Regions from separate parts of the Streptomyces javensis genome, predicted to be linked through region 2. Evidence: riboswitches for the same ligand, from Rfam matches in the RefSeq annotation. Region 2 holds a riboswitch; each other region holds the start of a gene.
The links. A riboswitch is a leader RNA that binds a small molecule or an ion and turns the genes downstream of it on or off. The one in region 2 is predicted to bind S-adenosylmethionine.
Positions count from the first base shown of each region.

Region 1 (10,476 bases), on a different contig from region 2:
ACCGCCCGCAGGAGTACTGGCCCGCCCACGCCACCATCACGGTGCACTCCAACCTCAAGGGCATCCGGATCGGCGGCGGGCTCTACGGCGGCGAGGCCAAGTCGCTGCGGCTGACCACCGGCGACCGCCTCGAGGCCCTCACCGACTCCGGAACCCACCAGATGACGGTGAAGCGCAATGGAGTGCCGATCCGGACCATCCCGATCACCACCGGTATGCCCGGATTCGACACCCGGAACGGCATCAAGGTCATCCTGGCCAAGGAATCCGCCGTACGGATGACGGGCGCCAGCATCGGGCTCGGCGCGGGCTCCTACGACCTGATGGTCTACTGGGCCGCCCGGGTCACCAAGAGCGGTGAATACGTCCATGCCGCGCCCTGGTCCACCGGTTCGCAGGGCTACGCCAACGTCAGCCACGGCTGCACGGGCATGAGCACCGCGAACGCCCAGTGGTTCTTCAACACCGTGCGCCTCGGGGACATCGTCCAGGTGGTGCACAGCAACGGAGAGGACATGGCGACGTTCGACAACGGCTACGGCGACTGGAACATGGCCTGGGCGGACTGGCGCAAGGGCAGCGCCGTCGCCTCCGGCCAGTCCGACGCCACCCCCGCCGACTCCGCCCGGCTCCGCCCCCAGGCCTGAGCGGGCGGTGCGGACGGTGCGGACGGTGAGGTCAGGCGCCCACGGCGAGCCGCTTGCGGAGCAGCCCGGCCAGCGCGTCCGCCAGGGCCACCGGGTCCACCGGATGCGTGACCGCGGCCTCCGCGCGGCTCCAGGTGGCCAGCCAGGCGTCCTGCGGGCGGCCGATGAGCAGCAGCACCGGCGGGCACTGGAAGATCTCGTCCTTGATCTGCCGGCAGACGCCCATCCCGCCCGCGGGCGCCGACTCGCCGTCCAGCACACAGGCGTCGATGCCGCCCTCCTCCAGCGCCGTGAGAACGGCCGGGAGGGTGGCACACTCCAGGAACTCCACCGGGGGCACATCGGCGGCGGGCCGGCGCCCGGCCGCCAGGCGCACCTGCTCGCGGGTGCTCACGTCATCGCTGTAGACCAGCACCGTTGCGGTGGGCCGCATCCTGACCTCCGGACGAAGTAAGTGATCTGCCGGGCTCCTGAGGCGGATGCTACTCCCGTACAGCCGTCCGGAGGAGGGGGCGTACGGATCTCTCCCTCCTTCGAGGGACTGTCCGGAACAGCCCCGACGAGCAGGCTCGATGTCCTTGACGCGGCCCTTGACACTCCGAACGGGACCCCCGGGAGTGAGCGCTGGATAAGCGACCGACATAATGTCGGTCGTGGCGACAGCAACAGCAGTAGAAACCGGGCACGCGCACCCGTCGGTCAACCGGCCGAACCTCACCAGCGTCGGAACCATCATCTGGCTGAGTTCCGAGCTGATGTTCTTCGCGGCCCTCTTCGCGATGTACTTCACCCTGCGATCGGTGACCGGAGCCGAGCACTGGAAGGAAATGGCGTCCTCGCTGAACTTCCCGTTCTCGGCGACGAACACCACGATCCTGGTGCTCTCCTCCCTCACCTGCCAGCTCGGCGTCTTCGCCGCCGAGCGCGGCGACGTGAAGAAGCTGCGCTCCTGGTTCGTGATCACCTTCATCATGGGCGCGATCTTCATCGGCGGTCAGATCTTCGAATACACCGAGCTGGTCAAGAAGGACGGGCTTTCGCTCTCCTCCGACCCCTACGGCTCGGTGTTCTACCTGACCACCGGCTTCCACGGCATGCATGTGACGGGCGGCCTGATCGCCTTCCTGCTTGTCCTGGGCAGGACGTACGCGGCCAAGAGGTTCACCCACCAGCAGGCGACGGCGGCCATCGTCGTGTCCTATTACTGGCACTTCGTCGATGTCGTCTGGATCGGCCTCTTCGCCACGATCTACATGATCAAGTAAGCCGGTCACCGCACCGGAACCACGTCCTTAACAGCATCGACGCAGAAGATCCTGACACCGGGGTAATCCGTGAAAAAGCTCTCCGCACGACGGCGCCATCCGCTGGCTGCGCTCGTCGTCCTACTCTTCGCGCTGGCGGTCACTGGGGGGCTGTACGCCGCGTTTTCGCCGAGCGAGGCGAAGGCCGACGACAGCTCCGCCCAGTCCCTCGCCATCGAGGAGGGCAAGAAGCTCTATGCCGTCGGCTGCGCCAGCTGCCACGGCACGGGCGGTCAGGGGACCTCTGACGGCCCGAGCCTGGTCGGCGTCGGCTCCGCCGCCGTGGACTTCCAGGTCGGCACCGGCCGCATGCCCGCGCAGCAGCCGGGCGCCCAGGTGCCGAAGAAGAAGAAGATCTACTCGGACGCCGAGATCGAGCAGCTCGCGGCCTACATCGCGTCGCTCGGTGCGGGTCCGGTGACGCCCACCAAGAGCCAGTACAGCCCGGACGGCGCGGACGTCGCGAAGGGCGGGGAGCTCTTCCGTACGAACTGCGCGCAGTGCCACAACTTCGCCGGTAAGGGTGGTGCCCTCACCAACGGCAAGTTCGCGCCGGCTCTCGACGGAGTCAGCCCCAAGCATCTCTACGAGGCCATGCAGACCGGCCCGCAGAACATGCCCTCCTTCCCCGACACCGTGATGCCGGAGAAGAACAAGCAGGACATCATCGCCTACCTCGACACGGTCAACAGCGACAAGAGCAAGACCCCGGGTGGTCTTGAGCTCGGCGGGCTCGGCCCGGTGAGCGAGGGTCTGTTCGGCTGGGTCTTCGGCATGGGCGCGATGATCGTCCTCACCATCTGGGTCGCCGCCCGGACCGCAAAGGCCAAGAAGTCATGAGTAGCCACGAGATTTCAGAAGCAGAAGACAAGCTGCCGGAAGGGCGGGGGGCCGGGAGCGCCGTAAGGCCGACCGAGGACCCGTTCGCCGACCCGGGGCTGCCCCCGCACGAGCACCGCAAGCAGGACATCGACGAGCGGGCCGCGAAGCGCTCCGAGCGCACCGTCGCCCTGCTCTTCACGGTCTCGATGCTGGCCACGATCGCCTTCATCGCCGCGTATGTGGCACTCCCGGTCGACAAGTACATCTACGTCTTCCCGATCGGGCACATCAGCGCGCTGAACTTCGCGCTGGGGCTGACGCTCGGCATCGCGCTGTTCGCCATCGGCGCGGGCGCGGTCCACTGGGCCCGCACCCTGATGTCCGATGTGGAGATCGCCGACGAGCGCCACCCCATCGAGGCCAGCCCCGAGGTCAAGTCGAAGGTCCTCGAGGACTTCGCCGCCGGCGCCAAGGAGTCCGGCTTCGGCCGGCGCAAGCTGGCCCGCAACACCCTCTTCGGCGCGCTCGCGCTGGTGCCGCTCTCCGGCATCGTGCTGCTGCGGGACCTCGGTCCGATGCCGGGCACCAAGCTCCGGCACACCAAGTGGGCCAAGGGCAAGCGGCTGATGAACTACAACACCATGCAGCCGCTGCGCCCCGAGGACATCGCCGTCGGTTCGCTCACCTTCGCCATGCCCGAGGGCATGAGCGAGGAGCAGCACGACTTCCAGACGGAGATCGCCAAGGCCGCCCTGATGCTGGTCCGGCTCCAGCCGGAGAACATCAAGGACAAGCGCGAACTGGACTGGTCGCACGAGGGCATCGTCGCGTTCTCCAAGATCTGCACCCACGTCGGCTGCCCGATCAACCTCTATGAGCAGCAGACCCACCACGTCCTGTGCCCCTGCCACCAGTCGACCTTCGACCTCTCCGACGGTGGCCGAGTGATCTTCGGTCCGGCCGGTCACGCGCTGCCGCAGCTGCGGATCAGGGCCAACGACCAGGGGTACCTCGAAGCCATGGGCGACTTCTCGGAGCCCGTCGGTCCTGCTTACTGGGAGCGCGGATGAGTACTACAAGCGACAGCGCCGCGCAGCGCCGGGGCAAAGCGCCCGCGGGTGAGCGCGTCGCGGACTGGGCCGATGGCCGGCTGGGCATCTACAGCCTGGCCAAGGCCAATATGCGCAAGATCTTCCCGGACCACTGGTCCTTCATGCTGGGCGAGGTCTGCCTCTACAGCTTCATCGTCATCATCCTCACGGGTGTGTACCTGACGCTGTTCTTCCACCCCAGCATGTCCGAGGTCGTCTACGAGGGCCCGTACGTCCCGATGCAGGGCGTGCGGATGTCCGAGGCGTTCCAGTCGACCCTCGACATCAGCTTCGAGGTGCGCGGCGGTCTGCTGATCCGGCAGATCCACCACTGGGCCGCGCTGGTCTTCCTGGCCGGCATGTTCACGCACATGATGCGCGTGTTCTTCACCGGTGCGTTCCGCAAGCCGCGTGAGATCAACTGGCTGTTCGGCTTCCTGCTGTTCTTCCTCGGCATGCTGACCGGCTTCACCGGCTACTCGCTCCCGGACGACCTGCTCTCCGGCACCGGTCTGCGGTTCATCGAGGGTGTGTTCCTGTCGATCCCGGTGGTCGGCACCTACATCTCGATGTTCGTCTTCGGCGGCGAGTTCCCCGGTACGGACCTCATCGCGAGGCTCTACCCGGTCCATGTCCTGCTGCTGCCGGGCATCATGCTCGGCCTGCTGGTGGCGCACCTGATCCTGGTCTTCTACCACAAGCACACGCAGTACCCCGGGGCCGGAAAGACCGAGAAGAACGTCGTCGGCATGCCTCTGCTGCCGGTCTACATGGCCAAGGCGGGCGGCTTCTTCTTCCTGGTCTTCGGTGTGATCGCGGCCCTTTCCGCGGTCGCGACCATCAACCCCATCTGGACCATCGGCCCCTACCGGCCCGACCAGGTTTCCACCGGCGCCCAGCCCGACTGGTACATGGGCTTCGCCGAGGGTCTGGTCCGTGTGATGCCCGGCTGGGAGATCACCGCCTGGGGCCACACGCTCGTGCTGGGCGTGTTCATCCCGATCGTGCTCTTCCCGCTGGTCCTGTTCGCGATCGGGCTCTACCCGTTCATCGAGTCCTGGATCACCGGCGACAAGCGCGAGCACCACATCCTGGACCGCCCGCGCAACGCCCCGACCCGTACCGCGTTCGGTGTCGCCTGGATCACCGCGTACTTCGTGATGCTGGTCGGTGGCGGTAATGACCTGTGGGCCACCCACTTCCACCTGTCGATCAACTCGATCACGTGGTTCGTGCGGATCGCCTTCTTCGTCGGCCCGGTCCTGGCGTTCATCGCCACCAAGCGGATCTGCCTCGGCCTCCAGCGGCGCGACAAGGACAAGGTGCTGCACGGCCGTGAGACCGGCATCATCAAGCGGCTGCCGCACGGTGAGTTCATCGAGGTCCACGAGCCGCTCGCGCAGGAGCAGCTGCACACGCTCACCCAGCACGAGCAGCCCGAGCCCTACGAGATCGGCCCGGAGGTCGACGAGAACGGGGTCAAGCGGAAGATAAAGCGTTCCCAGAAGCTCCGTTCGAAGCTCTCCAAGGGCTACTACGGCGGGGACAACGTCATTCCGAAGCCGACCCGCGAGGAGTACCACGAGATCACCAGCGGCCACGGCCACCACTGATCTCCCGGTAACCCGCAGCGACCGGTTTCCGCATACAGCGACATACAGCGACGCCACAGACCAGGGCCCCGGCCCGGACCACACGGTCCGGCCGGGGCCCTGGCCGTGCGGCCGATAGGCTTGCGGCGGGCCGCTGAAGTGCGCGGACCCCTTCCCTGCCCACCCCCACGGATCCAGGAGCGGACCATGGACGTTGTGACCCCCGCCGGAGGCGACAGCACCGCGACGGCCCGCACCTGGCCGGACGTACTGACGTCGCTGATCGCCGGCCGGGACCTCGATGCCGACGACACCGCCTGGGCCATGGACCGGATCATGCGGGGCGAGGCCACCGACGCCCAGATCGCCGGTTTCGCGATCGCGCTGCGCGCCAAGGGCGAGACGGTCTCCGAGGTGGCCGGTCTGGTGCGGGCCATGTACGAGCACGCCCGGGTGATCGAGGTGCCCGGGGCGACCGTGGACATCGTGGGCACCGGCGGCGACCGCGCCAAGACCGTCAACATCTCCACCATGTCCGCGCTGGTCGTCGCCGGTACCGGCGCGCGGGTGGTCAAGCACGGCAACCGCGCCGCGTCCTCCGCCAGCGGCGCCTCCGACGTGCTGGAGAAGCTCGGCGTCAATCTGGACATCACCCCCGAGCGGGTGGTCGAGGTCGCGGAGGAGGCGGGGATCACCTTCTGCTTCGCGGTGAAGTTCCACCCGTCGCTGCGCCATGTCGCCTCGGCCCGCCGCGAGCTGGGTGTCGCCACCCCGTTCAACCTGCTCGGCCCGCTGACCAACCCGGCGAAGGTCACCTGTCAGGCGACCGGGGTCGCCGACGCCCGTATGGCGCCCATCATCGCCGGGGTGCTGGCCGAGCGCGGCTCCTCCGCGCTGGTCGTCCGGGGCGACGACGGGCTGGACGAGCTGACCGTGACCACGACCTCCCAGGTGTGGGAGGTCCGGGACGGCGCCGTGCGCCAGGAGACCTTCGACCCCCGGGACGTGGGCGTCGAACGGGCCCCCGTGGAGGCTCTGCGGGGCGCTGACGCCTCGTACAACGCCGATGTGGCCCGTCGGCTGCTGGCGGGCGAGCGGGGCCCGGTGCGGGACGCGGTGCTGCTGAACTCGGCGGCGGCGCTGGTGGCCCTCGAGGCGGACCCGGGGGACAAGCCCCTGACGGACCGGATCGGGGCGGGTGTGGCGCGGGCCGCCGAGTCGATCGACTCGGGCGCGGCACGGGACGTTCTGGAGCGATGGGTGCGGGCCACCCACGCGTAAACGCTCCGCTGAAAGTGGACTGATATGCCGTCGACGGTCTGCGGCGCCGTCGTGGCTGGTCGCCCACGCGGCGGAGCCGCATGTCGATACAGCCGCGGCGGAGCCGCACATCGACACAGCCTCGCGCCCCTTCAGGGCGCCGCCGAACTCCTTACGGCGCCCATGGTCTGTCCGGGATGCGGACAGACCATGGGCGCCGGCCTACGGCATGGCATACTCCTGCCCAGGTCACGAGCGACAGCGACTACGGCCCCGGCCCGCTGTCCGGCAACCCTCCGTCCGTGGCGGGGTGCCCCGGGTGATGACCAGGCCGCCAGGCAGCGAGGCCGGCGGCAAGCGCGGACCCCTCGCACTAGGGGTCCTGGTGGTCGAGGGAGTTCTTCCGTGATGCAGCGAATGCGTTAGGGCCGAGCGGCCCCGTCTCTCCTCAATGTGCTCCGCGCGGTATGGCCGTGCGTCGAGCGATTTTCCGCGCCCTTACGGCCGGCTCGCCGCCGCCGCCGTTTCCGGCGCGTCACGCATTCCTTCAACCCCTTCGGGAGACTTCGCCATGTCCGCACGCCCTGCCGCCACCGCCACTGCCACCGCCACTGCCACCACCTCCGCTGCCGCCGCCTGTGAGCCGCTGCCCGTGCTGGGCGGCGACGTCCTGGTGCCCCTGGTCACGGGCGGCGAGGTGACCTACGCGGCGCTCGACTACGCCGCCAGCGCCCCCGCGCTGCGGCGGGTCTGGGACGACATCGCCGCCTACGCGCCGTACTACGGCAGCGTGCACCGCGGGGCGGGCTACCTCTCGCAGCTGTCCACCGACCTGTTCGAGAACAGCCGTAAGGACGTCGCGGCCTTCCTGGGCTGCCGCGAGGACGACCAGGTCGTCTTCACCCGCTCCACCACCGATTCGCTCAACCTCCTGGCCGCCGTGGCGCCCCGGGGCACCGAGGTCTTCGTCTTCGAGACCGAGCACCACGCCTCGCTGCTGCCGTGGGAGCAGCGGGAGGACGTCACCGTCCGCTACCTCAGCGCCCCGCGCTCCCCGCGGCAGGCGGTGGAGACGCTGGAGAAGGCGCTCGCGGGGCGCGCCGGGGGCCCGGCGCTGGTGTGCGTGACCGGCGCGTCCAATGTGACCGGCGAGCTGTGGCCGGTGCGGGAGCTGGCCGCGGCCGCGCACGCCCACGGCGCCCGTATCGTCCTGGACGCCGCGCAGCTGGCCCCGCACCACCCCGTGGACATCGCCGAGGCGGACGTGGACTGGGTGGCCTTCTCCGGGCACAAGCTGTACGCGCCCTTCGGGGCCGGGGTGCTGGCCGGGCGGGCGGACTGGCTGCGGGAGGCCCGGCCGTATCTGGCGGGCGGCGGCGCCAGCCGTAAGGTCACGCGCAGGGAGGACGGCGGCGTCGACGTCGAGTGGCACACCACCGCCGCCCGGCACGAGGCGGGCTCGCCGAACGTCATCGGGGTCTACGCGATCGCGTCGGCGTGCAAGGCGCTGACCGAGGCCGGTTTCGAGGGCCTGGTCGCCCGTGAGCGGCAGCTGATCGAGAAGGTGCGGGCGGGGCTGGCCGCGGTGCCCGAGGTGCGGGTGCTCTCGCTGTTCGGCGACGACGCGCCCCGGGTCGGCGTGCTGTCGTTCGTGGTGGAGGGCTGGAACAGCTCCCACTTCGCGGCGGCGCTCTCCGCGGAGTACGGCATCGGCGTACGCGACGGTCTGTTCTGCGCCCATCCGCTGGTCCGCACCCTGCTGGACAGCGAGCCCGACGAGCCGGGCGAGTGCGGCGCGCCCGAGGCCGCGCCGGGGGAGCGGTCGCTGAACGCGATCCGGGTCAGCTTTGGGGCGGGCACTCCGGACGAGCATGTGGAGCGGTTCGTGGGCGCCGTGAAGGAGCTGGTGCGCGACGGCGCCCGGTGGACCTACCGCACGGAGGACGGCCGCTGCGTCCCCGACCGCGGCTGAGACCCAACGGGCCTCGTGGGCCCCTGGGCCCCTGGGCCCCTGGGCCCTGGGCCAAGCGTTCGGGAGCGCCGGGCCCTGCGGGGGTGTCCGGGGGTTCTTTCCCCTCCCCGCCCCTTCCCGCAACCAGGGGCTCCGCCCCTGGACCCCGCGATCAGCTGACCGCCCTGCGAGGGCAGGGGCCAGGGTGCCTGCGGGGCGGGCGGTGAGGGCGCGAATGCCCGCACCGGCGGGCTGGCCGCGTCTGCGGCCTACGTGGCGGATGACCGCAGCCGGGTCGGCCCGGCCGGGACCTGGGGCGGAGCCCCGGTTCCGCGGGGGTGAGGGGGCGGTCGTCGCTGTTGTGGGTGTCGGCGGCGGTGGGCTGATCGTGGTCGGTTCGTCAGCGCGGGCGCCCGCGCGCCTTCGGGTCGCCCGGCCGGGGCCTGGGGGCGAGCCCCGGTTTCCGCGGGGGTGAGGAGGTGGTCGTCGCTGTCGTGGGTGGCGCGGGCGTCCGCGCGCATCCAGAGGGTCCGGCTGGGGTCTGGGGCGGAGCCCCAGTAGTGGGAAGGGGCGGGGAGGGGGGAAGCACCGATATGCGGCTCCGCCGCGTGGCCCGCCGCAGGCGCCACGCGCCGCCTGACAGCCGTCAGCCGTCCAGCCCGATCGCGAACGCCGCCTCCAGGTCGTGCTGCGAGTACGTCCGGAACGCGATATGGGTCTCGGTCGACGCGACCCCCGGCAGCTTGCTGATCTGGCCCGTGATGATGTCCGCGAGGTCGTCGTGCCGGGCCACCCGCACCATCGCGATCAGATCGTGCGCGCCGGTGACCGAGTAGACCTCGCTCACACCCTCCAGCGCGGCGATCTTCTCGGCGGTCTCCGGGATCTGGTCCACGTTGGTCTTGATGAGCACGATCGAAGTGATCACGGCTGGCTTTCTCCCTCACTGGGCCGGGCTGCGCCGCCCACTCTAGCCGTCCGCCCGAACCGGGCCCACGCGTAGAGAAAGCCGAGCGTGAAGCCCACGAGATGGGCGAGATAGGCGACGCCGGGGCGGTCGTCGGCCTGCCGGGCGGCCAGCCACTGGAGGGCCACCCAGAAGATCAGCACCGCCCAGGCGGGAAACCGCAGCGGGAGGAAGAGCAGGAACGGGAAGAGGCTGGTCACCCGGGCCCGGGGAAACAGCCACAGAAAGGCGCCGAGCACCCCGGAGATGGCCCCGGAGGCGCCCACCAGGGACTGGGCGGAGTCGGCGTGCGCGGCGGCGTAGCCGAGCAGCGCCAGATAGCCGGTGGCGAGGTAGAAGACGGCGAACTGGAGACGGCCCATCCGCTCCTCGGTCATCGCCCCGAAGACATAGAGGAACAGCATGTTGCCGAGCAGATGCAGCCAGTTGCCGTGCACGAACAGCGCGGTCAGCGGGGCGAGCGGCTGATCGGGGTCGCCGCTCCACAGCGCGGTGGGCACCACCCCCCAGCGCTCGAAGTACGTGGACTGGGCCTCCATCAGCCGCCCGCCCGAGCCGTAGCCGGGGTTGAGCCCCGAGGCCGGCCCGAGGACGAAGATCAGGCAGCAGCTGACGATCAGGCCGTACGTCATCCAGGGGCGGCCGGGCCCCGCCATCCAGGGGCGGTGGCGCCCCGACGACGTCTCGATCATGGGCAGATCATTCCGTACCGGACACAACCTCCACAGAGCGCCTCGCCGCGCTCCGCCGGGTCATGGGGGGCGGACGGGCCCGGCACGGGCCAGGGCTCAGGCCGTAGGGTTACAGGACGCCGCCGACGAGCCGAGAAGCGAGGACCCGCA
Region 1 is NZ_BAAAIF010000036.1:19,670-30,145, forward strand. It holds gene ABD329_RS27770 (L,D-transpeptidase) at 1-647, shown strand, start outside; gene ABD329_RS27775 (hypothetical protein) at 679-1,080, opposite strand; gene ctaE (aa3-type cytochrome oxidase subunit III) at 1,292-1,912, shown strand; gene qcrC (cytochrome bc1 complex diheme cytochrome c subunit) at 1,982-2,791, shown strand; gene qcrA (cytochrome bc1 complex Rieske iron-sulfur subunit) at 2,788-3,843, shown strand; gene qcrB (cytochrome bc1 complex cytochrome b subunit) at 3,840-5,477, shown strand; gene trpD (anthranilate phosphoribosyltransferase) at 5,664-6,737, shown strand; SAM riboswitch class IV at 6,964-7,082, shown strand; gene ABD329_RS27805 (aminotransferase class V-fold PLP-dependent enzyme) at 7,288-8,688, shown strand; gene ABD329_RS27810 (Lrp/AsnC ligand binding domain-containing protein) at 9,314-9,595, opposite strand; gene ABD329_RS27815 (rhomboid family intramembrane serine protease) at 9,592-10,326, opposite strand.
Region 1: it holds a riboswitch for S-adenosylmethionine, as region 2 does, so the genes downstream of both, ABD329_RS27805 (aminotransferase class V-fold PLP-dependent enzyme) here and thrC (threonine synthase) in region 2, are expected to answer to the same signal.

Region 2 (10,476 bases):
GGCGCCGTCCCCGCGCTCTCCCGGCTGGCCCCGCGGATCCGCTCCGTCGCGGTGATCACCGGACGCCCGGCCGAGATCGCCGTACGGTACGGCGGCTTCGCGGGGGCCGAGGGGCTGGACGGGCTCGTCGTCCTCGGTCTCTACGGCGCCGAGCGCTGGGACGCGGGCAGCGGCGAGGTGCAGGCGCCCGAACCGCACCCCGGCGTCGCCGCCGTCCGGGCCGAACTCCCCGCCGTCCTCGAGGAGCACGGCGCCTCGCGCGGTACGTGGATCGAGGACAAGGGGCGCGCCGTCGCCGTCCACACCCGCCGCGCCGAGGACCCCCAGGCCACGTTCGAGCGGCTGCGCGCGCCGCTGCACGCGCTCGCCGAGCGTCATGGGCTGATCGTCGAACCCGGCCGACTGGTGCTGGAGCTGCGGCCGCCGGGCATGGACAAGGGCGTCGCGCTCATCGACTACGTACGGCGGACGGGCGCGGAAGCGGTGCTCTACGCGGGCGACGACCTGGGTGACCTGGCCGCGTTCGCGGCGGTGGAGCGGCTGCGCGAGGAAGGCGTGCCGGGGATGCTGGTGTGCAGCGGCAGCACGGAGGTGACCGAGCTCGCCAAGCGGGCCGACCTGGTGGTCGACGGCCCGGCGGGTGTGGTGGACCTGCTGTCGGCCCTGGCCGCCGCGGTAGGCAACGACGCCGCGTAGGGCCGGGCGCGACAGCGCCCGCCCGGCATCCGGGCCGCGTCCGTAAGTCGGGCCGCGCCTGGTATCCGGATCGCGTCCGGCATCCGGGCCGCGTCGGGCATCCGGGCCGTGCCCGGCATCCGGGCCGCGTCGGGCATCCGGGCCGTGCCCGGCACCCGGGCCGCGTCCGGCATCCGGGCCGCGTCCGGCATCCGGGCCGCGTCCGGCACCCGGGCCGTGCCCGGCATTCGGATCGCGCCCGGCGCCCGGGCCGTGCCCGGCATCCGGGCCGCGTCCGTAAGTCGGGTCGTGCCTGGTGCCCGGGTCGCGCTACTCACCCGGACCGGGCCGTCACAGCGCTCGCAGTTGCGCCAGGAACCACGCCTGCGGCGGTAGCGAGGTCGCCGCGGCGGCGAGCCGCTTCGTGCGGTCCGCGCGCTCGTCGTCGCTCATGCGCAGCGCCTCGTGCAGCGCCCGGGCCGTGCCCTCCACGTCGTACGGGTTCACCACCAGCGCGTCCTCGCCCAGCTCGGCGTACGCGCCCGCCTCCCGGGACAGCACCAGCGCGCAGCCCCGCTCGGAGACCACCGGGACCTCCTTGGCCACCAGGTTCATCCCGTCCCGGATGGGGTTGACCAGGGCCACGTCCGCCAGTCGGTAGGCCGCGAGGGACCGGGCGAAGTCGTCCTTCACATGCAGGGCGACCGGGGTCCAGCCCTCCGTGCCGTACTCCTCGTTGATCTCGTCCGCGATCCGCCGCACCCGCTCGGTGTAGTCGCGGTAGACCGCGAGGTCCTGGCGCGAGGGGTAGGCGAAGGCCACGTGCACCACGCGCTCGCGCCACTCGGGGCGGGTCTCCAGCAGCCGCCGGTAGGCCAGCAGCCCGCGCACGATGTTCTTGGACAGTTCGGTGCGGTCCACCCGGACGATCGACTTCCGGCCGGGCCCGATCTGCGCCCGCAGAGTGCTCAGCCGCTCGTCCACATCGGCCTGGCGCGACCGCTCCCGCAGGAAGTCCGCGTCGGCGCCCAGGCCGTGGACGCCCAGCCGGGTCTCCCGGCCCTCGAAGCGAACGGCCGTTACCATGCCGCCACCGTCGCCGCTACCGCTACCGTCCCCGTCCCCGTCTCCGTCCCGGACGATCTCCGCGCCCAGCACCGCCGCGCAGCAGTCGGCGAAGGCGGTGGCCCAGCGCTCGGTGAGGAACGCGGCGCGGTCGCCGCCGAGGATGCCGCGCAGCACACCCGCCGCGACGTCGTCCGGCAGCAGCCGGTAGTAGTCCGGCGGGGCCCACGGGGTGTGGGAGAAGTGGCCGATCCGCAGATCGGGGCGGCGCTCGCGGAGCATCGCGGGCACCAGCGCCAGGTGGTAGTCCTGCACCAGGACCACGGCCTCGTCCACCGCCTCCTGGGCGAGCGCGTCCGCGAAGGCCGCGTTATAGCTCTCGTACGCCGCCCACTGCTCGGCGAACTCCGCGTCGAAGACCGGCTCGACCGGGGTCTGGTAGAGCAGGTGGTGGACGAACCACAGCACCGAATTGGCGACGCCGTTGTACGCCGCGGCGAAGACGTCCGGCGCGATGTCGAGCATCCGCACCTGCTGGCCGCCGGTGTCACCGGGGTTCAGATGGCTGTCCCCGGCCCGCCGGGCCGCCTCGCGGTCGCCCTCGCCGAGCGCCGCGCACACCCACACCCCGCCCGACTCGGGGCCGATCGCGCTGAGCCCGGAGACCAGCCCGCCACCGCCGCGCCGGGCGGTGAGCGAGCCGTCCTCGCCCAGGGTGTACGAGACCGGGCCGCGGTTGGACGCGACCAGGATCGGAGCGGTGCGCGGAACTGCCATGTCGCGAGCCTAGCCAGGCGCGGCCCCGCGCAAACGTACGTACGGTTTCTTGCCCCGTAGGTGCTATTCCGGTTCCGGCCACGTAACCGCCAGGATGCCACCGCTCCGTGGACGCCTGGCCGGGCCCGGGGCCCGGGGCCCGGGCCCCGGGGTCACAGGGGTCACAGGGGTCACGCCCCGCGTCAGGCCGCGCGCCGCGCCGGGTACTCCGGGATCTCGATCATCGGCGGCCGCTCCTCGGTGTCCACCGCCGTGGTGCGCGGCTCGAAGCCGTTCTCGCCCCGGTCGAACTGGGTCAGCCGCGGCCGCACCAAGTGGCCCCGGGCCAGCCGCAGCTGTGCGGTGCGGTAGATCGCGGCCGCCATTCGGCCGAGCGCCTGCCCGTCCTGGTGGCGGTGTTTGCGCACCCCGATGTCCACCTGGCCGAGCGCGTCGAGCCCCACCGTGTGCAGCGCGTCCACCAGCAGCCCGAGCTCGACGCCGTAGCCGACCGGGAAGGGCAGCCGTTCCAGCAGCGAGCGGCGCGCCGCGTACTCCCCGCCCAGCGGCTGGACGAATCCGGCCAGCTGCGGCCAGTGCAGATTCAGCAGCGGGCGGGCGACCAGCTCGGTGACCCGGCCGCCCTGACCCGCCATTTCGCCGAGCGGGCGGTCGTACATGCCCTTCACCAGCTGAAGCGTGGGGTCGGTCAGCAGCGGACCGACGATCCCCGAGACAAAGCGTGCCTCGAATTCCCGCAGGTCGGCGTCGATGAAGCAGACGATGTCGCCGCTGGTGGCCAGCAGGGACCGCCACAGCACCTCGCCCTTGCCGGGCAGCGCGGGCAGCCGGGGCAGCAGCGAGTCGCGGGGGACGACGGTGGCGCCCGCCGCCGCGGCGACCTCCGCGGTGCGGTCCGTGGAACCGGAGTCCAGCACCACCAGCTCATCCACCAGCGGCATCGCCCCGCCCATCAGTTCACGCCGGATCGTGTCGGCGATCTCGCCGACCGTGGCCTCCTCGTTCAGGGCGGGCAGGACCACGCTCACCGTCGTCGTCGCGGCCCGCTTCGCGGCCAGCAGGCGATCCAGCGGACGGTCGTCGGCAGACCAGGAGCGACGCTTCAGCCAGCGCTCCACCTCATCCAGCACCTGTGTGTCTCCCCTGTTGTGGTCACTGTGACCCATCTCGCGCATCGGACGGCTACCTCAACCATCCGGGCCTTCGGTTACAGTCTTGAACAACGCACATGGCCGTCGTATGTCGGGGTCGACCTCGATGTTTACCGACGTACCGACGACGCTGTGCCGACAAACGCCCCGGTTCCGCCCGGTGCCATACCGCTCATCCAGAGGGGCAGAGGGAACGGCCCGTTGAAGCCCCGGCAACCCTCCAGCTGATCTCGCATTCCGCAGCGAGGCTCCCAGCTCGGGAAGGTGCCAATTCCGTCTCGTGGCGAAATGCGTCGCGAGGAAGATGAGGAGAAAGGGCCTCGCCATCCATGGCTGTGCAGTCAGTAGAAAGCTCAACGACCTCCTCCACCTCCGGTGCCTTCGGCCCCGCGGTCGCATTGTCCTGCCGGGAGTGCGGTGAGCGCTTCGAGCTCGGTCCGATCTTCGCGTGCGAGGCCTGTTTCGGGCCCCTCGAGGTCGCGTACGAGCTCCCGGCCGGCGACCCGGAGGGGCTGCGCCGGCAGATCGAGGCGGGTCCGAACAGCATCTGGCGCTACGCCCCGCTGCTGCCCGTCCCCGCGGACGTGGCGGATCTGCCGAGCCTGAACCCCGGCTTCACCCAGCTGGTCAAGGCCGACCACCTCGCCCGTGAGCTCGGCGTGACCGGTGAGCTGCACATCAAGGACGACTCCGGGAACCCGACCCACTCCTTCAAGGACCGGGTCGTCGCCATCGCCGTCCAGGCCGCCCGCACCTTCGGCTTCACCACCCTCTCCTGCTCCTCCACCGGCAACCTCGCCGGGGCGGTGGGCGCCGCGGCCGCCCGCGCGGGCTTCCGCTCCTGCGTCTTCATCCCGCACGACCTGGAGGCGGGCAAGGTCGTCATGGCCGCGGTCTACGGCGGTGAGCTGGTCGGCATCGAGGGCACCTACGACGACGTCAACCGCTTCTGTAGCGAGCTGATCGGCGACCCGGCGGGCGAGGGCTGGGGCTTCGTCAACGTCAATCTGCGGCCGTACTACGGCGAGGGCTCCAAGACCCTGGCGTACGAGATCTGCGAGCAGCTCGGCTGGCGGCTGCCGGACCAGATCGTCGTCCCGATCGCCTCCGGCTCCCAGCTCACCAAGATCGACAAGGGGCTGAAGGAGCTGATCGCGATCGGTCTGGTCGAGGACCGGCCCTACAAGATCTTCGGCGCCCAGGCCGAGGGCTGCTCCCCGGTCTCCGCCGCCTTCAAGGCCGGCCATGACGTCGTCCGGCCGCAGAAGCCGCGGACCATCGCCAAGTCGCTGGCCATCGGCAACCCCGCGGACGGCCCGTACGTCCTGGACATCGCCCGCCGTACGGGTGGCGCGGTGGAGGACGTGAACGACGAGCAGATCGTCGACGCCATCAAGCTGCTGGCCCGCACCGAGGGGATCTTCGCGGAGACCGCGGGCGGCGTGACCGTCGGCGTGACCAAGAAGCTGATCGAGGACGGTCTGCTCGACCCGTCCCTGACGACCGTCGTGCTCAACACCGGCGACGGCCTCAAGACCCTCGACGCGGTGGCCCCCACCACGGGTCCCTCCGCCATCATCCGCCCCACCCTTGACTCGTTCCGAGAGGCTGGCCTCGCATGAGCGTCAACGTCCGAATCCCGACCATCCTCCGCACCTACACCGGCGGTCAGGCCGAGGTCCCGGCCGAGGGCGCGACCCTCGCCGAGGTCCTGGCGGACCTGGAGAAGAACCACGCGGGCATCTCGGCCCGCGTCCTGGACGACACCGGCAAGCTCCGCCGCTTCGTGAACGTCTACGTCAACGACGACGACGTCCGCTTCGCCGACGGCCTGGCCACGGCGACCCCGGACGGCGCCGGGATCTCGATCATCCCGGCGGTCGCGGGCGGCTGCTGACCCCGCGTCCCCCTCCTCACCTTTGGCATCGCCCCGTCCGGGGACAACCGGACGGGGCGATTCCGTGTGTGGAATCGCGATACAGTTGCCCGGATTCCCCGACGGCTCCGGGGTCGGAGCCACATATGAGAACTCGTCAAGTTGTGCGTAAAGTGTGAGCACGAATTGCCGGGTTGGTTCCTTATGTCCGGCCCGGCTTGCCCGAACTTCACATAATTCCTCACTTTTAACCGTTCGACCGTGCCCAGAATTCTCGTCCGATTGACCTGTTGCAGAGGGCGTTGGGACGGATACATTCAGCGGCGGTCGACGCGTTCCGGCGCACACCCCCCACATCCGGGGGGTGAGGTCTGACCCGGGTCCGCGGAGTGCGGTCCTGCGCAAGGGCCAGCAATAGGGGAGTTAGGAATGGCTCAGGGCACCGTCAAGTGGTTCAACGCGGAGAAGGGGTACGGCTTCATCGCGGTCGACGGTGGTGCGGACGTGTTCGTCCACTACAGCGCGATCCAGATGGACGGGTACCGCACCCTCGAGGAAGGCCAGCGGGTCGAGTTCGAGATCTCGCAGGGTCAGAAGGGCCCGCAGGCCGACATGGTCCGCGTGGCCGTAGGCTGACGCGCCGACGCGACGCAGCTGAACGAACAAGTCTGAAGGGTCCGTGTCCCGAACAGGGTACGGGCCCTTCGGCGTGTCCGCGCTGATCATCAGCGGCTTGGCGCAAGGGCGCATGAGCGCAATGCCGCTTGCACTCGATGGGTCCGAGTGCTAATCATTGGCGTTAGCACTCTGACGTTGAGAGTGACAGAAGGACCGGGTCGGTGAGGCCCGCCAGGCCATGCGGGGTAAGGAACCGCGCGGCAGGCAGGTCGTCCGTCGCGGGCGCCAGCGCGGTCCGGAGCAATCCACCCCGTCTCTGGGAGGACCACTTCACATGGCCAAGATCATCGCGTTCGACGAGGAGGCGCGGCGCGGCCTCGAGCGCGGGATGAACCAGCTCGCCGACGCCGTCAAGGTCACCCTCGGCCCCAAGGGCCGCAACGTCGTCCTCGAGAAGAAGTGGGGCGCCCCCACGATCACCAACGATGGTGTGTCCATCGCCAAGGAGATCGAGCTCGAGGACGCGTACGAGAAGATCGGCGCCGAGCTGGTCAAGGAGGTCGCGAAGAAGACGGACGACGTCGCCGGTGACGGCACGACGACCGCGACCGTCCTCGCCCAGGCGCTGGTCAAGGAGGGCCTCCGCAACGTCGCCGCGGGCGCCAACCCGATGGCGCTCAAGCGCGGCATCGAGAAGGCCGTCGAGGCCGTCTCCGCCCAGCTTCTCGAGCAGGCCAAGGACGTGGAGACCAAGGAGCAGATCGCCTCCACCGCCTCCATCTCCGCCGCCGACACCCAGATCGGTGAGCTCATCGCCGAGGCGATGGACAAGGTCGGCAAGGAAGGTGTCATCACCGTCGAGGAGTCGCAGACCTTCGGGCTCGAGCTCGAGCTCACCGAGGGCATGCGCTTCGACAAGGGCTACATCTCCCCGTACTTCGCGACGGACATGGAGCGTATGGAGGCGTCGCTCGACGACCCGTACATCCTGATCGTCAACTCCAAGATCAGCAGCGTGAAGGACCTCCTCCCGCTGCTCGAGAAGGTCATGCAGTCGGGCAAGCCGCTGCTGATCATCGCCGAGGACGTCGAGGGCGAGGCCCTGGCGACCCTGGTCGTCAACAAGATCCGTGGCACCTTCAAGTCCGTCGCCGTCAAGGCCCCGGGCTTCGGTGACCGCCGTAAGGCCATGCTCGGCGACATCGCCATCCTCACCGGTGGCACCGTCATCTCCGAGGAGGTCGGCCTCAAGCTGGAGAACGCCGGTCTCGACCTGCTCGGCCGCGCCCGCAAGATCACGGTCACCAAGGACGAGACCACGATCGTGGACGGCGCCGGCGACACCGAGCAGGTGCAGGGCCGCGTCAACCAGATCCGCGCCGAGATCGAGAACTCGGACTCGGACTACGACCGCGAGAAGCTCCAGGAGCGCCTGGCGAAGCTGGCCGGCGGCGTGGCCGTCATCAAGGCCGGTGCCGCCACCGAGGTCGAGCTCAAGGAGCGCAAGCACCGCATCGAGGACGCGGTGCGCAACGCCAAGGCCGCCGTCGAGGAGGGCATCGTCGCCGGTGGTGGCGTGGCCCTGCTCCAGACCGTCTCGGTCTTCGAGAAGCTGGAGCTCGAGGGCGACGAGGCCACCGGTGCCCAGGCCGTGCGCCTGGCCCTGGAGGCCCCGCTGAAGCAGATCGCGGTCAACGCCGGTCTCGAGGGCGGCGTCGTGGTCGAGAAGGTGCGCAACCTGACCCCGGGTCACGGCCTCAACGCCGCGACCGGTGAGTACGTGGACCTGATCGCCGAGGGCATCATCGACCCGGCCAAGGTCACGCGCTCCGCGCTCCAGAACGCCGCGTCGATCGCCGCGCTGTTCCTCACCACCGAGGCCGTCATCGCCGACAAGCCGGAGAAGGCCGCCCCGGCGGGCGCTCCGGGCGGCATGCCGGGCGGTGACATGGACTTCTGATCGACTCGGCGCGTTCGTTCGCCGGTCGGTCGTACCGTCCGAGACGTCGGGGCGGCACCCTCTCCCAGGGGTGCCGCCCCGACGGCGTGTCCGGGCCCGTGCGTCAGCCCGTGGCGGCCTCCAGGGCGGCGCGCAGATGGCCGTGTGCCTCGGTGAGCAGCTTCTCGGCGGTCGGGGCGTCCACCTCGCCCAGGATGGTGAGGATCGCGTTCTTCACCTCGCCGTCCGTGGCCGCCAGCGCGCTCTCGATCCGTTCGTCGGAGGCGCCGGTCGCCAGGGAGACGATCCTCCGCGAACGGGCCCGCAGCTTGTCGTTGGAGGCGCGCACATCGACCATCAGATTCCCGAAGGTCTTGCCCAGCCGGATCATGGTGATGGTCGAGATCATGTTGAGCACCAGCTTCTGGGCCGTGCCCGCCTTCAGCCGGGTCGAGCCGGTGAGCAGCTCAGGGCCCACGATGATCTCGATGCCGTGGTCGGCCGCGGCGGCGAGCGCCGATCCGGCGTTGCAGGACAGCCCGACGGTGAGCGCGCCGCGCCGCCGGGCGTGCTCGACCGCGCCCACGGCGTACGGGGTGCGGCCGGAGGCCGAGACGCCGACCACGGTGTCGTCGGGCCCGATCCCGAGCCGGTCGAGGTCCCGGGCGGCCAGCTCCGCGCTGTCCTCCGCGCCCTCGACCGAGGTCACCATGGCGTCCGGGCCGCCCGCGATCACCCCGACGACCTGTTCGGGCCGGGTGTTGAAGGTGGGCGGGCACTCGCTCGCGTCGAGCACCCCGAGCCGTCCGGCGGTGCCCGCGCCCGTATAGAGGAGGCGGCCGCCACGGGACATCCGCGCGGCGATGGCGTCGATGGCGGCGGCGATACGGGGGAGCTGACCGGCGACGGCGGTGGGGACGGCGGCGTCCTCCGCGTTCATGATCCGGGCGATCTCGAGGGTTTCGAGCCGGTCGATCTCGGCGAGTTCGGGGCGGAACGCCTCGGTGGTCAGGGTGTCGAGCTGGGCGCGGAGCCGTGCGGAGTCGGCGGTAGTCATGGCGAAGCGGCTCTTTCCGGTACGTCAGCGTGAGGGTGGGGGTGACGGTGACTTGGAAGGGCGGTCACCGGGCGAATCAGTGACGGGTATCGGGGGTGGGCGCGCGCGGGCGCGACCGGCGGGGCTCGGCGGTGCCCGGGACCGGCCGGGTTCAGCGATTCCCGGGACCGGCCGGGCTCAGCGCTGCCCGGGGCGCGGATCGTGGCGGTGCGCGAGCGCCTCGTACGACGCGGAGAGCGCGGGCGCCGCCGATTCGTACGTCCGCTGGGCGACCCCTATGAACAGGCAGTCCACCACCAGCAGCTGGCTGGTCCGGCTGGCCATGGCCGCCGGGCGCAGCTCGCTCTCGCGGGCGGTGGAGGTGGTGAGCACCAGGTCCGCGTACTGCGCGACCTCGCCGTTCGGCCGTCCGGTGATCGCGACGGTGGTCGCCCCGTGCTCGAAGGCCACCCGCAGCGGCTCGATGACGTCCGTCGTGCGCCCGGAGTGGGTGATCGCGATGGCGACGTCGCCGGAGTGCAGCTGGACCGCGTTGGTGACCGCGAGGTGCGGATCGGCGTGGGCGTGGGCTATCAGCCCGATGCGCAGCAGCTTCTGGACCAGGTCCTGGCCGACGAGGCTGGACGCCCCGACCCCGTACACATCGATCCGGCGGGCGGCGGCCAGCGCGGAGACGGCCGCCTCGACCTGGCTGGTGTCCAGTCCGGCGGCGGTGTCGGCGAGGCACTGCTGCTCCTCCCGCGCCAGCTTGGTGACCACGTCGGCGATCGGATCGTCCACCGCGATGTCCGCGGTGACGGCCGGGGCCCGGCCGGCGGCCTGCTGGGCGGCGAGCGCGGCGAGCGCGAGGCGCAGATCCCGGTATCCGGGGTAGCCGAGCAGCCGGGAGGTGCGGACGACGGTGGCCTCACTGGTGCCGGTCCGCTCGGCGAGCCCGGTGACGGTGAGCGCCGCGCAACCGGCCGGATCGCCCGCGACGGCTTCGGCGACGCGGTGCATGGACCGGGTCATGGAGGGGGCTAACGTGCGGACCTTGGCGGCGAGGGCGGCCGGGGCGGGTGGGGCGAGTGTGGGTGGTGTGGGTGGTGTGGCGTCGGGCTGTGGAGGAGGCATGAAAGTTTCCTTCAGGTCGCTACTCACCAGCGAAAACTATTTCCGGCCACGGTGCCCGTCAACCCTCCGGGCGAACGACGCGGCGGACCGTGACCCAGGACGAAGCGAACAGGCGGCGGGAGGAAGCAAAGGTGACAATGGGACCCATGAAGCTCGAACAGGCACTGCACGCGGCCCGCGCCCTCGTCCTGGCCGACCTCGCGGC
Region 2 is NZ_BAAAIF010000034.1:94,643-105,118, forward strand. It holds gene otsB (trehalose-phosphatase) at 1-696, shown strand, start outside; gene ABD329_RS27160 (alpha,alpha-trehalose-phosphate synthase (UDP-forming)) at 1,027-2,517, opposite strand; gene ABD329_RS27165 (glucosyl-3-phosphoglycerate synthase) at 2,700-3,647, opposite strand; SAM riboswitch class I at 3,838-3,979, shown strand; gene thrC (threonine synthase) at 3,998-5,290, shown strand; gene ABD329_RS27175 (MoaD/ThiS family protein) at 5,287-5,565, shown strand; gene ABD329_RS27180 (cold-shock protein) at 5,974-6,180, shown strand; gene groL (chaperonin GroEL) at 6,497-8,122, shown strand; gene murQ (N-acetylmuramic acid 6-phosphate etherase) at 8,226-9,158, opposite strand; gene ABD329_RS27195 (MurR/RpiR family transcriptional regulator) at 9,336-10,298, opposite strand; gene ABD329_RS27200 (hypothetical protein) at 10,418-10,476, shown strand, end outside.

Region 3 (10,476 bases), on a different contig from region 2:
CGCCGCGAGCTGTGGGCCGGGGCGTATGTCTACAGCGACCGCCCCGATGAGCAACTGCGCGACGTCCTCGGCCGGTTCACCCCGGGCCTGGCGCCCTGGACCCGCTGCACCGCCTGCAACGGGCCGCTGGAGGACGCCGACAAGGAGACGGTCCGGGAGCGGCTCCAGCACGGCACCCGGCGCACCTACGAGGTCTTCGCACGCTGCACGGTCTGTGAGCGGGTCTACTGGCGCGGAGCCCACCACGCCCGTCTGGAGGCCATCGTGGCCGGGGCGATGGGCGAGTTCGGCGGCGCGCGGTCCGCGCTGTCCTGAGCGCCCGGCCGTGCGCCGCGCCGCAAGAGCGGAGCTAACCGCCGCAGCGGGGGCAGTGGAAGTCGTGTCCGCCCGCGGTGAGTCCCTTGCCGCGGGCGCCGTAGGGGATGAGGGCCATCTGGAGCCTTCCGCAGGCGCAGCGGCTCCAGACCACGACGCCCTCGCTGGTGGTGTGCCGGGAAACGATGGTGTGGGTGTCGGTGTTCATAGCAGCAGGATGGCGCCGGACGACCGTTCAGGTCCATTGCATGTTTTGCGGGTCGTATGTGCAAAATGATTGCATGATTGACCTGCGCCGGCTTCATATGCTCCGGGTGGTGCGCCAGCAGGGCACGGTCACCGCGGCCGCCGAGGCCCTGCACCTCACCCCGTCCGCGGTCTCCCACCACATGCGGGAGCTCGCGCGCGAGCTCAAGGTCCCGCTCCTGGAGCCGCACGGCCGCGGCGTCCGGCTGACCCCGGCCGGGCACCTGCTCATCGACCACGCCGACGATCTGCTGGCCCGGTGGGAGGAGGCGCGGGCGGAGCTGGAGTCCTACCGGGCGGGCATGGCAGGACCGCTGCGCATCGCGGGCTTCACCACCGCGATCAGCGGCCTGATCGCCCCCGCGGCCGGGCGGCTGCGGCACAGCCACCCGGACCTGCTGGTGCGGGTGCGCGAGTGCGACACCGCGGAGAGCATGGACCTGCTGGTGGCGGGCGAGGTGGATATCGCGGTCGTGGAGCCCATCGAGGGCGGGCCGCCGCCGGATGACGCGCGGTTCGAGCAGAGCCTCTTGCTGGAGGAGCCGCACATCCTGCTGGTGCCCGCCGACCACCGGCTGGCGGGGGCGGCGTCGGTGCGGCTGGAGGAGGCGGCGGCCGAGGACTGGATCGTCTCCGACCCGGGCACCTGCGACCACGCCCAGCGGGTGCGGGTGCTGTGCGCGGCGGCCGGGTTCTCACCGCGGATCGTGCACGCCGCCACCCACTGGTCGGCGGTCTGGTCGCTGGTCGGGAACGGGCTGGGCGTCTCGCTCATCCCGCGGCTGGCCGAGGGTCCGGCGGGCCAGGCGGTGGTACGGGTGCCGGTGGCGGGCGAGAACGTGCCGACGCGGCGGATCCTCACCTGTGTGCGCCGGGGAAGTCGGCGGAATCCGCTGATCGACCTCGGGATGGCGGCGCTGGAAGAGGCGGTGCGCCACCATCAGAGCCCGGACGACCGGCCCCGATCCGCCGCCTGACCGCTCACCGTGCCGCCCCTCAGGACACCTCGACGCCCTCTCGGGACGCCTCGTCCTGGAGGGCCTCCGGAAGCGTGGTGTGGAAGGCCGGATGGGCGTGCAGCCGGCGCACATAGGCGCGCAACTGCCCATGGCGGGAGACCCGGTCGGCCGCGTCGGCGTCCAGGAGGGGCCGGTGCTCGGTGTCCAGTTGGACCAGGGCCACCCACAGGTCCACATCGGCGGCGGTCAGCTCCTCGCCCAGGGCGTACGGCGCGGCCGTCAGCCCGCGGTCGAGCCGGCCGAGGGCGGTCAGCAGCCGCTCCAGCGCCGCGTCCCGGCACTCCGCCACGCCAGCCGTCCCGGCCTGCCGGGCGGCGTGGATGACGTCCGCGTCGAGCAGGTCCCGGAGGGCGTCGATGTCCGTGGCGAGGGCCGCCGGGCGCAGCCGGGGGCGTCCGGCAGCGCTGCCATCGCTCAGATGGCCGGCGAGGTCGCGCAGGATGTCGGGCGTGTGATTGCTGACGACCCGTCCGGTCCAGCCGTCGCACAGCGCGGGAGCGTCCACCGGTCCGCTGTAGCGGTGCCAGGTGGCCTCGTAGGCCCCGCGCAGCGCGGCGTACGCCTCGGGGGTGTCGTCCGGGAGCCCGACGAGGGTGGTGGCCACGGTGTCCCGCAGCCCGAGCAGATCGAGGGTGATGGAGACGCGCAGTGAGAGCGGACAGCTCGCGGAGAGGTAGAGCCGATAGCGATGCGGCACCGGATAGAAGCCACCGGCGAGGTCGACGCCGATGCGGCTGCGGAAGCGGTGCGGAGGTGCGGGCGGGGCGATCCGGGGGCGGGGTGAGCAGGGGTCGGGTTCGAGAAGAGCGGCAGGACCTGAACTGACCGGAAACGTCTCGGACATGGCTTTCCAAGGCAGTGGCGGAAGCCCCGGCCACCGCCGGTCGAGGGCGGCGCCGGTGGCACGACGGAGGGGAAGCCCGCGCGGGGCACCCGCCGGGGCGGGGCCGGGACACACCCGACCCCCCGGCGCGCGGGACCGCGCTCGGTGACCGTGTCGACTCGGGCCGACTCAGAGAGCTGGACTGGAGGCGCTACAGATGCGCAGCAGATCGATGTGCAGCCGTCTGGTCAGGAGGCGGAGCCGGCGGAGCGGGGACAACGGACGGGAACGCCGGCGGGCGCCGTCCCCGTGGCTGTCGGTCCTGGGCATCTCCACCGATCCCATCATCGGGGGCTCGCGAGGCAGCGAGACCGCGCTTGTCCCGTCCACGCCGACGGAACCTGGTCGTCACCCGGGGGCACCCCGTCGCGGGAGAAGGGTTGCCTGTCAACGAGCCGGGGCCGATGACCCGCCTGAGCGGGGGTTCCGCACGGCGGGCGCTGACAATCGTGACCGTCCCTGACAGTGTCGTCGCGCTCCGCGAGGGCGTCAACCCATGCCGAAGCGGCCAACACCGGCCGACGGTACGGCGGATGTACGGCGCCTTGGCGCAACGGGCTCGGAGGTGGCTCAACCGGCTCGGCGGAACGGCCGGTCCGCGCCGCCGGTGTCCCGCTCGATGAGGACCATGGCCGCGTCGTCCGCCAGCCGCCCCTCGGTGTGCCGGACCAGGGCGTGGCGCAGCCCGTCCAGGTACTCGGACGGGGTGGCGCGGTCCAGCGTCTCCATGGTCCGGTGCAGCGGAAAGAACTCGTTGTCGTTGTTGCGGGCCTCGACCACCCCGTCGGTGTGCAGCAACAGCCGGTCACCGGTCAGGAACGGAAAGGTCTCGACGCCGATCGCGGAAGGGCCGAGGAACTCCTCGAGGCCGAGCGGCGGCAGCGGGCGCGCCGGGTCCAGGGAGCGCACCTCGCCCTCGCGCATCACCAGGGGCGGCGGATGGCCGCGGTTGATCAGCTGGACCAGCGAATCGTCCGTCACCTGGGCGAGGAGCACGGTGACGAACTGCTCCTCGAGCTCCTGCGGATCCTGTAGCTGGGAGCGGTCCAGCAGCTCGTACTCGCGCGCCAGCGCGGCCGCACAGCGGTGCATCACCTCGGCGAGGTCCTGTTCGTAGTGCACCGCCTCCCGGAAGGCGCCCACCACGGCCGCGGCGGACCGCACCGCGGCCAGCCCCTTTCCCCGCACATCGCCGACGATCAGCCGCACTCCGTAGCGGGTGCACATCGCCTCGTAGAGGTCCCCGCCGATCTGCGCACCGCGCTCGGCCGCCAGATAGACGCTGGCGGTGTTCACCACGCCCATCCGGGCGGGCAGCGGCCGCAGCACCACGTTCTGGGACACCTCCGCGATCCGGCGGATATGGGCCAACTCGCGGTCCCGGCGCACCCGCACCGCGCTGGTCGCCACGCTCGCCACCGCCACCACCAGCAGGGCCAGCAGATTGGTGTACACCTGCGGGGTGCCCCAGGCGTCGTTGTGGATGGCGGTGATCGCGCTGACCGCGCCCGCCAGCACCGCCACCCCGCCGGTGCCGACCGGCCCCATGGTCACCGCCGCCAGCGCCGGCGCCGGGGAGAGCAGGGGGCCGGTGTAGAGGGTGTGCGCGGGGGAGAGCTCGATGCCGAGTACCGCCGCCAGGACCAGGAACGGCAGACACCGTGTGATCGCGAACAGCGTCTGGTTGCGACCGCTCACCCCCGGGGCGGCGCGCATGAATCGCATAATTGGGTACTTTATCCGATGAAGACCCCCGAACGGGGGCGCTCTCCACAACGCGCGACGGAGGCCCCGGGCGTAGCCTGACGCTATGCCCGAGCTTCCGGACGTCGAGGGATTCCGGCGGACGCTCGCCTCCTGCGCCGAGGGCCGCCGCGTCGAGCGGGCGGAGGTGGCCGATCCGGGGGTGCTGCACGGGGTGACCGCGCAGCGGCTGAAGCGCGACCTCAAGGGCCGCCGCTTCGCGGCACCGCGCCGCCACGGCAAGTGGCTGATCGCCCCCACCGACGGGCCCACGGTCGTGCTCCACTTCGGCATGACCGGACGGCTGGTCTGCGCGGCGGACTCCGACCCGGCCGGCCGGTTCCAGCGGGTCGCCTTCGACCTCGACGACGGCCACCGCCTCGGCTACGAGGACCAGCGCAAGCTCAAGGGCATCTGGCTCGCCGCCACCGACGACGACATCGACCGGATCATCGGTGACCAGGGCCCGGACGCGCTCTCGCTGAGCCGGGCCGATCTGGACCGGCTGCTGGAGGGGCGGCGCGGACGCGTCAAGGCCACCCTGACCGACCAGGCCGTGATCGCCGGACTCGGCAATCTGCTCGGCGACGAGATCCTGTGGCACGCCCGGATCCACCCGCGGCGGCCGGTGAACGCGCTGACCGAAGGCGAGCGCGATCGGCTGCACGGCGCGCTGCGCGAGGTGCTGCGCGCCTCGGTACGGGCGGGGCGGGTACCGGACGACCCGGACTGGCTCACCGGGCGGCGTGACGATCCGGATCCGCACTGCCCCCGCTGCGGCAATCCGCTGCGCCGCGGCCGGATCGCGGGGCGGACCAGTCTCTGGTGCCCCCACTGCCAGCGGGAGGACGCCTGACGTCCGCCCGCGCCACCCCTACCCCGCCCGCGCCCCCGCGCCTCGATCGCGTCCCCGCGTCCCCGCGTCCCCGCGTCCCCGCGCCCCGATCGCGCCCCCGCGCCTCGCCCGCCCCTCCCGACGCCGCCGGTGGTCAGGAGATATAGGCCGTGTAGGACATCACATCGCCCGCCTTCACCCGGTACTCGGGAGCGTCCCGGGTGAACGTCTCCTCGATGTCCAGCACCCTGCCGTCGTCCGGGTCGAGGACGATCAGATAACGGCCACCGGGGGTGCCGGTGAACCGGAACCCCTGCCCCTCCCGGCCGAGCCGGTCGGTGACCCTGCCCGCCGGGCGAAGCCCCTCCAGTCCGGAGAGCAGGGTGGCGATGTCCGCCCGCTGGCGCGGTCCCGGGGTCCACACCGTGAGGAAGGACCCGACGGCCGACAGCAGCTCCGCCGGGTCGCGGTCCGCGTCCGGGGTCCAGACGGCGAGATATTCGCGCAGCGCGGACGCACCGGTCGGGGGGTCCTCGAAATAGCTCTCGTTGGCGCCGTTGATACCGGGCGGATAGCGCTCCTCGCTCAGCACCTTGCCGTCGTGAACCGTACGCGGCGGGGGTCCGTCCTCGATCACCGGGCGGCCCGGATGGCGCGGATCGGTGGCCACCTCCAGCGTGGAACCGCTGCCGTCCGCGTTCCAGCGGGTCAGCGACTCCCGGGGCAGCGTCACCGCGTCCTCGCCCGACTTCATGCTCAGCGCCCAGCTCTGGAAATGGCTGCCCCGCTCGCTCCTCCCCGGGGACTCCTCGGCCGCCGCCCGCGCCCGCCGCACGATCTCGGTGAGCGATACGTCCGCCCGGGACACATGCGCCACCAGCGGCACTGGTCTGGACGCGGCCACCGCGGAGGAAGGGGTGCCCGAGACGGTCAGCGCGAGGGCGAGGACCGTCGCGGCCGCCGCGGCCTCCAGACTCCAGACGACGCGCCGGACGGTACGGCGCCCCCGGTCCTGGGACGGCAGCCGCCGCAGCAGCAGCTCGGCGCGCGCGTTCAGCGGCCGGTCCCGCCAGGGGCCGGTGTCGGCGGACACGGGGTTGGCCTCGCGGAGCAGATCCAGTTCGTCGGTCATGCGTGTCCATCCTTGTGGGCCTCGCCGGCCCGGTCAGCGCTATGGGCCCTGTCGCCCTTGCCGCTCGTGCACCCCACCGAGACCCGGTCGTCCCGGCGCAGGTTCTCTATCTGCTCCCGCAGCCGCCGCCGCGCCCGGTGCAGCCGCATCGCCGCGGCGGACCGGCCGCACCCCAGCACGGTGCTGAGCTCCTCGACGGTCAGCTCCTCCCACGCCGTCAGCCGCAGCACCTCCTGGTCGGCCTCGGCGAGCCGGGACAGCGCCTCCAGCACCCAGGAGCCCGGCCGCTCGGCGTCCGGGCTCGCCACGGTGCGCCCGCCGCGCGTCACCTCGTGGTGGCCCAGTTTGAGCAGCAGTCTGCGGTAACGGCCCTTGCCGCGCACGGTGTTGGCCAGACAGTGCCGGGCCACTCCGTACAGCCACGGCAGTGGTGACTCGGGCAGTTCGGCCCGGCGCCGCCAGGCCACCGCGAAGACCTCGGCGACCACTTCCTCGACGTCCCATGCCTGGTCGTCCAGCCGCCGTGCCACAAAACGGCTGACCGCCCAGTAATGCTCACGGTAGGCGGCGTCGAAGGCGTCGTCGGTGCTCATGATCCGAAGGTGTCCGGCACACCGCAGATCATCACACCTCGCGGCGGGCGATTCCGACCGGCCACCGGAGTGATGATCCACGGGGTGCCGGACACCTAGCGGTCATGAGGAACAACACCGTTGTCGCGGCGGCGCCGGCCGCCCCGCCGTCGCGCCGCCCCGGGCCGGGGGCCACGGCCGTGAAATGGCTGACCACCACCGATCACAAGACGATCGGCACGCTCTACCTGATCACCTCGTTCGCCTTCTTCTGCATCGGCGGGGTGATGGCGCTGCTGATGCGCGCCGAGCTGGCCCGTCCGGGTACGCAGATCATGTCGAACGAGCAGTTCAACCAGGCGTTCACCATGCATGGCACGATCATGCTGCTGATGTTCGCCACCCCGCTGTTCGCGGGGTTCGCCAACTGGATCATGCCGCTCCAGATCGGTGCGCCCGATGTGGCGTTCCCGCGGCTGAACATGCTGGCGTACTGGCTGTACCTCTTCGGCTCGCTGATCGCGGTGGGCGGGTTCCTGACCCCGCAGGGCGCGGCCGACTTCGGCTGGTTCGCCTACTCCCCGCTGTCGGACGCGGTCCGCTCACCGGGTGTCGGCGCCGATATGTGGATCATGGGTCTGGCCCTCTCCGGCTTCGGCACCATCCTCGGCTCGGTCAACTTCATCACCACGATCATCTGCATGCGCGCTCCGGGCATGACGATGTTCCGCATGCCCATCTTCACCTGGAATGTGCTGCTGACCGGTGTGCTGGTGCTGCTGGCCTTTCCGGTGCTCGCGGCGGCGCTGTTCGCCCTGGAGGCGGACCGCCAATTCGGGGCGCACATCTTCGACGCGGCCAATGGCGGGGCGCTGCTCTGGCAGCACCTCTTCTGGTTCTTCGGCCATCCGGAGGTGTACATCATCGCGCTGCCGTTCTTCGGCATCATCTCCGAGGTCATTCCGGTGTTCTCCCGGAAGCCGATGTTCGGCTATATCTCGCTCATCGCGGCGACGATCTCCATCGCGGGCCTTTCGGTCACCGTCTGGGCGCACCACATGTATGTCACCGGCGGTGTGCTGCTGCCGTTCTTCTCCTTCATGACATTCCTGATCGCCGTGCCCACCGGCATCAAGTTCTTCAACTGGATCGGCACGATGTGGAAGGGGTCGCTGAGCTTCGAGACCCCGATGCTCTGGGCGGTCGGCTTCCTCATCACCTTTGTCTTCGGCGGTCTGACCGGCGTGATCCTGGCCTCGCCGCCGATGGACTTCCATGTCTCGGACACCTACTTCGTGGTCGCCCACTTCCACTACGTCATCTTCGGCACCGTGGTCTTCGCCATGTTCGCCGGATTCCACTTCTGGTGGCCCAAGTTCACCGGCAAGATGCTGGACGAACGACTGGGAAAGATCACCTTCTGGACCCTCTTCCTCGGTTTCCACGGCACGTTCCTGGTGCAGCACTGGCTCGGCGCCGAGGGAATGCTCCGCAGAATTCCCGACTATCTGGCAGCCGACGGCTTCACCACCCTGAACACCATCTCGACCATCAGCTCCTTCGTCCTCGGCCTGTCGTTCCTGCCGTTCCTCTACAACGTCTGGAAGACTGCCAAGTACGGCGAGAAGGTCGTCACCGACGACCCCTGGGGCTATGGACGTTCGCTGGAATGGGCGACCTCCTGCCCGCCGCCGCGCCATAACTTCGTCAGCCTGCCGAAGATCCGTTCCGAATCCCCCGCGTTCGATCTGCACCATCCCGATGTCGGCCAGAAGGAGAGTGTGGCGTGAGTATGGCCAGAGCCGCCGAGCCCCCCGGTATCGCCGCCGGAATCAACCAGATCGAAGGCTATCTGCTGCTCCAGGGCGAGCGGGACGCGGCCCGGGAGCGGGCCCGCCGCCTCACCGGCCGGCTCGACTGGCTGACCTCCGCCCAGCGGGCGGAGGTCGAGCGGGTCTACATCCAGGACCAGCTGGCCGTCACCGAGCAGACCCTGCGCACGGTGGTGCGCCGCTGCGAGGAGCTGCGGGCGGAGTACCGGGAGGTCTACCGCACGCTGCGCCGCCGGCTGCTGCTGACCTGCCTGCTCGGGGCCGCGGCCCTCGCCGGCGGCCTCGGCGCCGCCCTCACCGTGCGTTAGGCGCCGTCTGCGTCGGGACCGGAACCGCCCCCGGGCCGAAGTCGAACCAGGCCGGGGGCGCGTCGCCGAGCGCCCGGCCGGTGTAGTCGCTCCAGAGCTCGGCGACCCGCTGGACACGGGCGTTCCTCAAGGGGATCTGCTTCCGCTTCTTGGCGTCCTCGCCGAAGAGGGCGACCGCGGTGACCAGGTCGGGGGTGTAACCGACGTACCAGGCGGCCCTCTTGTCGTCGGAGACCCCGCCCTTGCCCGCCGAGGGCCGTTTGACGGCGCGTACCGCGGTCGCTCCGCCGTCCTCGATGAGACTCCGGGTGATCAGCTGGGCGGCCGCGGGGGTGATCGCCTGGTCGCCCACCGCCTTCGGCGGCCCGGCCGTCTCATCGCCGCGCCGGGCGGACTTCACGATGCTCGGGGTGACCCGCTTGCCCTTGTGGTCGAACGAGGCGTAGACACCGGCCATCCTCAGCGGGCTCGAGCCCATCAGCCCCAGCCCGATGGACTCCTTGGTGGCGAAGCCGCCGCCGTCGGTGTCCATGCCCAGCGCCCCGGCGGTGCGTTTGACGTCCGGCAGCCCGTCGGCGGCGGCCCCGTCCCGGATCTTGGCGCCCAGGGTCGCGGCGGTGGTGACCGGTTCGAAGACGGGGCCCACCTGGTAGTCGCCGCGGGTCGCGTTGGACAGATAGTGCCGGGTGTAGTCCCGGCCGCCGTAGAGCGCGACGATCCGCCCGTTCCTCGGGTCCACCGAGACCGCGCCGCCCTGGGTGGCGGCCGCGTCGGCACGGCCCCGCTCGCCCTTGGCGGAGCCGTCGAGCCCCTGGTGCATCGTCTCCTCGAGCGCCCGCTGCTTGTCCGGGTCGACGTTGAGGGTGATGGTCCAGCCGCCCGCGGCGAGTTCCTGCTCGCTGACGCCGGAGGCGATCAGCTCATTGCGGGCCGCGTCCACGAGATACCCGGCCTGGCCGCCGAGACCGGGGGCGGGCTCGGGGGCCACCGGCACGGGGAAGCGCATCCGCTTCCGCTGCGCGGGATCCAGCCAGCGCATGTCGACCATGTTGTCCAGGACGTAGTTCCAGCGGCGGGTGACCAGGCGCTTCGCCTTGGGGCTCGCGACGGCCCAGTCGTACTGGCTGGGGGCCTGCACCAGCGCCGCGAGGTACGCGCCCTCCTCGACGCTGAGGTCGTCCACGTCCTTGTCGTAGTACGCGCGGGCGGCGGCCTGGACGCCGTAGGCGACACGGCCGAAGTAGCTGGTGTTCAGATACCCCCTGAGGATGTCCTCCTTGGAGTTGCGCTGATCGACCTTGAGGGAGATCACCAGTTCCTTGATCTTGCGGGTGGCGGTCTGCTCCTGGCTCAGGTAGTAGTTCTTGACGTACTGCTGGGTGATGGTCGAGCCGCCCTGAGTGCCCTTGCCCGTCACGGTGTTGACCAGCCCCCGCAGGATGCCCATCGGGTCCACGCCGGAGTCCTTGTAGAAGGACTTGTTCTCGGCCGCCACGAACGCGTGCTGGACACCCGTGGGTACCCGGTCGAGGTTGACCATCTCGCGGTTGATCTCGCCGGTGCGGGCGAGGATCGTGCCGTCGCCGAACTT
Region 3 is NZ_BAAAIF010000075.1:8,154-18,629, forward strand. It holds gene ABD329_RS40140 (Mut7-C RNAse domain-containing protein) at 1-315, shown strand, start outside; gene ABD329_RS40145 (hypothetical protein) at 350-523, opposite strand; gene ABD329_RS40150 (LysR family transcriptional regulator) at 597-1,538, shown strand; gene ABD329_RS40155 (glutathione S-transferase C-terminal domain-containing protein) at 1,558-2,424, opposite strand; SAM riboswitch class IV at 2,772-2,918, opposite strand; gene ABD329_RS40160 (PP2C family protein-serine/threonine phosphatase) at 3,034-4,188, opposite strand; gene ABD329_RS40165 (Fpg/Nei family DNA glycosylase) at 4,274-5,062, shown strand; gene ABD329_RS40170 (CU044_5270 family protein) at 5,196-6,173, opposite strand; gene ABD329_RS40175 (RNA polymerase sigma factor) at 6,170-6,766, opposite strand; gene ctaD (aa3-type cytochrome oxidase subunit I) at 6,871-8,535, shown strand; gene ABD329_RS40185 (hypothetical protein) at 8,538-8,885, shown strand; gene ABD329_RS40190 (transglycosylase domain-containing protein) at 8,872-10,476, opposite strand, start outside.
Region 3: it holds a riboswitch for S-adenosylmethionine, as region 2 does, so the genes downstream of both, ABD329_RS40155 (glutathione S-transferase C-terminal domain-containing protein) here and thrC (threonine synthase) in region 2, are expected to answer to the same signal.